DNA from 3 places in the Bacillus sp. ABA4_010 genome. Region 1 is predicted to be linked to each of the others. Evidence: riboswitches for the same ligand, from Rfam matches in the RefSeq annotation. Region 1 holds a riboswitch; each other region holds the start of a gene.
The links. Region 1 has a riboswitch for thiamine pyrophosphate ahead of ACXAEO_RS13205 (acetylornithine deacetylase). Riboswitches for the same ligand answer to the same signal wherever they lie in the genome.
Positions count from the first base shown of each region.

Region 2: linked by a shared signal. The riboswitch ahead of tenI (thiazole tautomerase TenI) and the one ahead of ACXAEO_RS13205 (acetylornithine deacetylase) in region 1 are both predicted to bind thiamine pyrophosphate.
Region 3: linked by a shared signal. The riboswitch ahead of thiM (hydroxyethylthiazole kinase) and the one ahead of ACXAEO_RS13205 (acetylornithine deacetylase) in region 1 are both predicted to bind thiamine pyrophosphate.

Region 1 covers NZ_JBSWUN010000003.1:2,419,746-2,422,013, reverse strand. Annotated here, with positions in the region: gene ACXAEO_RS13215 (bile acid:sodium symporter family protein) at 1-15, shown strand, start outside; gene ACXAEO_RS13210 (YuzC family spore coat inner layer protein) at 75-512, opposite strand; TPP riboswitch at 803-907, shown strand; gene ACXAEO_RS13205 (acetylornithine deacetylase) at 1,018-2,268, shown strand, end outside.
Region 2 covers NZ_JBSWUN010000003.1:3,490,766-3,493,033, forward strand. Annotated here, with positions in the region: gene thiO (glycine oxidase ThiO) at 1-527, opposite strand, end outside; gene tenI (thiazole tautomerase TenI) at 524-1,147, opposite strand; TPP riboswitch at 1,231-1,332, opposite strand; gene ACXAEO_RS18445 (YbjQ family protein) at 1,409-1,723, opposite strand; gene ACXAEO_RS18450 (hypothetical protein) at 1,704-1,943, opposite strand; gene modA (molybdate ABC transporter substrate-binding protein) at 2,095-2,268, opposite strand, start outside.
Region 3 covers NZ_JBSWUN010000003.1:2,153,607-2,155,874, reverse strand. Annotated here, with positions in the region: gene ACXAEO_RS12065 (helix-turn-helix domain-containing protein) at 1-695, opposite strand, end outside; TPP riboswitch at 903-1,005, shown strand; gene thiM (hydroxyethylthiazole kinase) at 1,070-1,888, shown strand; gene ACXAEO_RS12055 (hypothetical protein) at 2,098-2,235, shown strand.

The DNA of each region.
Region 1 (2,268 bases):
TCTGTTGATGTATAGCGGAAAGTTTCCAATAGTAGACATATTGTTCGTATGAAGAGAATAGTGGTTCAAGCACCTTACATCCATCGAAGTGTGATGGTTAGATGACAGCATTCGGTTCCGCCCGCTTTAGAAGATAGTTTTAGTTGGATGCCGTCAGGATTAAAGGATGTGTTCACCGTAGATTGAATACCAGTTGATTTAATCAATTCATCGACTGCTTTTGAATTGGATTGCTGTGCGGCCTTCATAATCTTGGAGTCAAACTCTTTTGATTCGGCCAACTTGTTTAGCAAAATACTTGCATCTTTCATGAGCGTTTGCATGGCGATGGCAGATTGGTTAAATAAAGTCGGATCTACATCTGGATAAGGTCTCACATCTATGGACATAGTCGTGTAAGATAAAGGATGAACAGGTGAATATACGCGGACTGGTTGATGAATAGACACCGGCTCATAATATAGCCAGGAGGCCCCATGAGGATATACATATATATACGGATTCATAAACATCGTAGACTTGCTCCTTCCCTTGATAAAGTTCTTTACACTATACGGAAAAAAGCTTGGCGCTGTGCAGAGTTCGTATGTAGATGGGAAGGGTAAACACGTAAAGAAAAATATTTTTATTGAACATCCCAATTAAATGTGTTAAAAATAATGAAGAGGTTGTCTGAAAAGGAGAAAATTCCCTCTTTTCAAATAACCGTAACAAAATAAATCTACCAAATACATTAATACAGAGATTTTGGTAAACAGTCTGTTTTTATGTAATGGTACACACATTCACCTAATTAAATAGTAATCACCACTAGGGGTGCTTAGAAAAGCTGAGAGAGGCGAATATGCCTTAACCCTTACCACCTGAACTAGGTAATACTAGCGTAGGGAAGCGGTGTTGTAATCCGTTGTATCGCCATCATCGTGTCATGGGTGGATAAATGGAATAATCTACGTTTACAACCGCTTCTTTCTCAAATAGAAGCGGTTTTTTATTTGTTCAAAAGGAGGGATGAACATGGAGAACATCTTGCAACCATTAATTGATCAAGTGGAGGAGCGTCAAGAAGAGCTCATTGATTTGTTGAAAACACTCATTTCGTTTCAAACACCTGCTCCGCCAGCCCGTAATACGGCAGAGGCCCAATCATATGTTGCTTCTTTTTTGAGTAAGCTTGGTTTCGAGATTGATCAATGGGATGTTTATCGAAACGACCCGAATGTAGTAGGTGTATTAAAGGGAGTGAAGCCAGAGAATTATAAAAGTTTAATTGTGAATGGCCATATCGATGTTGCAGAAGTGAGTGAAGAGGAAGAATGGGAAGCGGACCCTTTCATTCCCATTGTAAAGAATGGGGCAGTGATTGGACGCGGTGCAGCAGATATGAAAGGTGGCCTTGCTGGAGCATTGTTTGCGATTCAGCTTCTTCGCGAGGCAGGCATTGAGTTTCCAGGGGACTTGATTTTTCAATCCGTTATTGGCGAAGAGGTAGGAGAAGCAGGAACTCTTCAATGTTGTAAAAGGGGTTATACCGCCGATTTTGCGGTAGTCGTCGATACGAGTGATTTACATATTCAAGGGCAAGGCGGTGTCATTACGGGGTGGATTACAGTCAAAAGTCGCCAAACATTCCATGATGCGACAAGAAGAAGTATGATCCACGCTGGCGGAAATTTATTCGGGGCAAGTGCCATCGAAAAAATGATGAAAGTAATAGAAGGCTTACAGGAGCTTGAGCGTCATTGGGCAGTGACGAAAAGCTATCCGGGCTTTCTTCCAGGAACAAATACTATTAATCCTGCGGTTATTGAAGGGGGCCGGCATGCTGCATTTATTGCGGATGAGTGCCGACTATGGATCACCGTTCATTACTATCCGAACGAGTCGTACGAACAGGTGGCCAAAGAGATTGAAGAACATATCAGTCATGTCGCAAGGGCTGACATTTGGCTAAAAGAAAATCCTCCGATATTTGAATGGGGCGGAACGTCGATGATTGAAGATCGGGGCGAAATCTTTCCGGCGTTGGAAGTCGACCCAAATCATCTAGGTGTTCGCTTGCTAGCAAAGTCACATGAAGAGGTGCTGGACCAGCCTGCTGTGATGGATGTTTCACCGACTGTGACAGATGGAGGCTGGTTAGGGGAAGCGGGGATTCCGACAGCAATTTATGGTCCCGGTGATTTACATAACGCTCATGCCGTCAATGAGCAAATATCCATTGAGCAATTACTGGATTATACGAAAGTGATGCTGCGATTTATTTTC
Region 2 (2,268 bases), 1.1 Mb from region 1:
TACTCTTGAATGACAGCTCCATAAAAAGAAGCGCCAAGAGCCAAAGCCTCGGTTAATTTAACCGGATTGACTTGCCCATCGTTTGGAATGTACATCGCTCCTTCCAAATACGGCGAAAGTTCTTTCTCTTGCATTATTGCTTCTTTTGATGTCAGCCACGTAACATCCGCATCCCACGTTTGATGATGTTTTACTTTTTCCTTTAGGCGTCTTGCTTCTTCAGGTGAGCGGGCTGGTTTTAATACCCCTTTTTGAATGAGCTCTGCATCAATTCCAGTTTCTTCTCGCAATTCCTGAATCAACTCACCAAACTGCCTACGACTTTGCAGCGCCAATTGAAGCAGAGGTCCTTCTTCATCAATTTCTGCTTGTGCCCCTAAAATGCCGGCAGCGGCGCTGGATGCTTCGCTTCCAACCTTGTTTCGCTCCAACACCACTACCTTTACATTACTTTTTGCCAGTTGATACGCAATCGAACAGCCAATAATCCCTCCGCCTACAATGGCGACATCATAATGCGAATTCACATCATTCCTCCCCTTTTTTGTAAAGCATTTTGATACCGTTTCGCTTGCTCTTCCGGATGGTTCGCCATAAACACGCCTGACATCACCGCAATCCCATCAGTTCCTACTTGAATCACTTCATGGACATTTTCATGTGTAAGTCCGCCAATCGCTACAACTGGAATTGACACAGCTTCCTTCACTGCTTTCAACGAAGCAAGCCCTCGAGGCAGCTCTTGTTGTTTCGATTGCGATGCATATATATGCCCATAAAACACGTAATCAGCTCCTTGTTGCTGCGCTAATTGCGCTTCCTCTACTGAATGAACCGATTTTCCGACAAGCAAGCTTGGAAAACAGCTTCTCACTCGCTCAAGTGGTAAACTGTGATACGCAAGATGAACCCCCCGTACTCCCATCGCACACGCCACATCGACACGATCATTGACAATAATTTTAGAAAGAGGAACCCCGCTTCGCTGCAGCTCTTCTATGATGTAAACGAGTTCTGCAGCTGTTTTTGTCTTTTCCCGTAAATGAATCGCATCCACATTCGGATGAACGGCAGCAACAGTCTGAATCAATTCATCAATCGGCTGTTTTCCTGTTGATACAGCATGAAACTGTGGCACTTTTTTCATTTTTTGACCTTCCTTTATCACCTAAAACAATATAAAAACCCACTCTGCCAGCAGAGTGGGTTGAATATAACAATTTTATCTCAATCGTTACGTTACCACTTCCCTACGCTGGTATAAGCCAGATCAGGTTCAAAGGGTCCGAATGCGCTCCGTCTCAGTCCGAATGGACTCCCCTAGTGAATTTTCAAATTATTTATTTTTTTTACGCCCTTAGTATAACACACTTGCTATTTTTGGCAAGACCTAAAATGTAAGCGTCTCTTATTCGACATACACAGCCGTGCCGTAAGCCATAATTTCTGACGCATTTTGCATAACATTCGACGTTTCAAGACGTAAAGCAATGACAGCATTGGCTCCTTTTTGCTGGGCATCCTCAACAAGACGTCCGATCGCTTGCTGACGGGCCGTATCCATCATGTCTGTATATTCCTTGATTTCTCCTCCAACAATCGTCTTCAATCCAGCCATTAAATCTCTTCCAATATGCTTGGACTGCACAGTGCTTCCGCGTACAAACCCTTTCAGTTCTTTAATTTCTTTACCTGGTACAAAATCAGTAGTCACGATAATCACGTTCATCATCCTCCTTTTTCTCTTTTCTTCTTTCAACAATCAGTACAGCAAGCAGCAAGCCTAACGCAAGTCCATAAACGACAAAAAAGATAACCGCCTTTTGTCGATCAATAAAAAGCAGCACCATTCCCATTAATTGCCCGACAACCGCTGTGATAAAGAATATATATTTCAGCAACTGCACCGTTAACCTCTTTTCGTTGAATAATGATCGCATCATTAATTATTATACTTCTCCTGCCTTTAAGATATATCCTTCATCTTCTGGCTTTTTCCTATATCGACTCATTCCATTTCCCCATAAAAAATACCAGTTAAACAAACGTTTATTTAACCGGTATACAGCATTCAAATGAATGATTGTTTTCCTACTACAATTTTTTAAATCCATATTTTTGGAAAACTTCAATGGATGTCTGTCCGCTCAAATAGTGATAAAATAACGCCGCTTCCTTTCGATAGGCTGTTTTTTTTACAATACCTAAAGGATAGACAATCGGATCGTGGAATTGGGGATGAGCGGTTTCGACAATGCGTACTTTATC
Region 3 (2,268 bases), 270 kb from region 1:
ATCATGAAAGAGGTAAACTCTTCAACGGTTTTCTTCGTATGTTCGGCTTCTTTAGAGAGTTGATTCAGTTCTTTCGCCGTTTGAGCCGACGTTTTTTGAATAGACGAGGCGACACTTTCCATCGTTTTCGCCGTCTGTTCTGTCCCTTTCGCCAATTGCTGCAGCTCTTTCGTTGTGTTCTCAGAAGATTGGGTGAGGAAAGAAGCAAAAGTTTCCACTGTTTCAGTCGTTTGCTGGGCACCTTTTGAAATCTCTCGTTTCACTTCTTCCAATACTTCTTCTCGCACTTCTTGGCGAATGCCTTCCCGCATCTCTTGAAGCAAATCCCGCTTGAAGCTTTCAAGTACTTCGAATACGTCTTTGTAATGCTGAATCGCTTCTACAAGCTCTCCTTCAACATTGGCTGTCTGATTGCTGACAATAGAAGCTGATGGTTCAGGAGTTAATGGATTTTTCTCAATGGGAGTATTTTTTTGAAGCAAGTGCTCTTTTATTTTCTCAAGCCCCATATTTTGATTTGTCCATTGCTTTACTTCCTTTAATAGCTGTAAATCGTTTTCCGAAAAATGGCGGGTATTGTTTTTATCGCGTGTGACTTCAAGAAAATCGCTGAATTCTGTCTCCCACTGTAAAATCATCCGTTTTTCCACTTTGAGTCTTTTAGCCAATTTTCCTACTGTATACGTTTGTACCATGAAATGTTTCACCCTTTCGACATTAATCCTAACGAGAAAAATGATGATAGAATTTGTTAATGCATTGTATTCCCTAACACTTCCTCCTTTTTCCTGCAAGGTGACAAAGGTTATCAAAAATAGACGGAATTAGTGTTGTTTTGGCAATGGTAAGCATTGCCTCTCTTGCTTAATTCGTAGTATAGTAGAAAGGAAAATGAATAACGATGAAGCCACTAGGGGAGCCATACGGCTGAGATGGAATAGATGTTCCGGACCCTTTGTACCTGATCTGGGTGATACCAGCGTAGGAAAGTGGAGCGGGTTTAAGTAACATAGTTGAAAGCTGCTCCAGTCAGGGGCGGCTTTTTTGTATATAAAAAGGGGGACTATAAATGGAAAATAAATTATATGCACCGTTATTAAAAGAGGTAAGAACGAAAAATCCGCTCGTCTATAATATTACAAATGTAGTAGTGACGAATTTTACAGCAAACGGTTTATTGGCGCTTGGGGCTTCTCCGGTCATGGCCTATGCGAAGGAAGAGGCAGCGGATATGGCTAAAATCGCAGGAGCGCTTGTATTAAATATCGGCACGTTAACTGAATCAGAAATAGAAACGATGCTTGTGGCAGGAGCATCAGCGAATGAGCATGGTGTTCCTATCGTATTAGATCCAGTAGGAGCAGGAGCGACTCCGTATCGTACGGAAACAGCCCGAAAGCTGTTGAAGGAATTGAATGTGTCCATTATTCGCGGTAATGCTGGTGAAATTGCCAATGTCGTTGGTGATAGTTGGGAAGTAAAAGGGGTCGATGCAGGAGAAGGCGCTGGCAATATTGTTAGTTTAGCGGAAAAAGCAGCGAAACAACTTGACTGTGTGGTTGTGATTACAGGGAAGGAAGATGTCGTGTCAAATGGAGAGGACACAATTCTTATTCAAAACGGTCATCCAATTTTAACGAAAGTAACAGGAACAGGGTGTTTGTTGACATCTGTGATTGGGGCGTTTGCTGCAGTTTCGGTGGATTTAATGGCTGCTGCTGTGTCAGCCTTAACTTATTACGGAGTAGCTGCTGAAATAGCAGCGCATGAAAGTGCTGAGTTAGGACCAGGAAGCTTCCAAATCCAATTATTAAATGCACTTGCTAACACGGACGTTTCCGCTGTTACAGCGAATGGGAAGGTTTTCTTGGCAGAAAGAACAGTATAAACAAACGCAAAAGAGAGATGATGCTTTTTTCTTGTTCAAAAAATTAAAGAAATGCAACTATAATATTTTCAAACCAAACTATGTTCTAAAAGAAAATAGTTTTAAAAAAATCGTCAGCAAGAATCATGATAAGCTATGCACAAGAAAAAATAATTCGGGCATATTAAAAAAGTAGGTGGTCCTACACTTACAAGACAGGAGGGGATTTCATGACAAAACGAAATCGCAAAACAAAAGGCGGGGCGCAAAGCCCGAAGTCCATTACGGAGTTTTCAAATGAAATTGCAGTAAATCCAGCGAATAATCAAGCAAAACAGGCAGAAAAAACTCGGCCACATCAGGAGTAAGAGCGCGAGGATATCTTAATGAAATAAAGATGT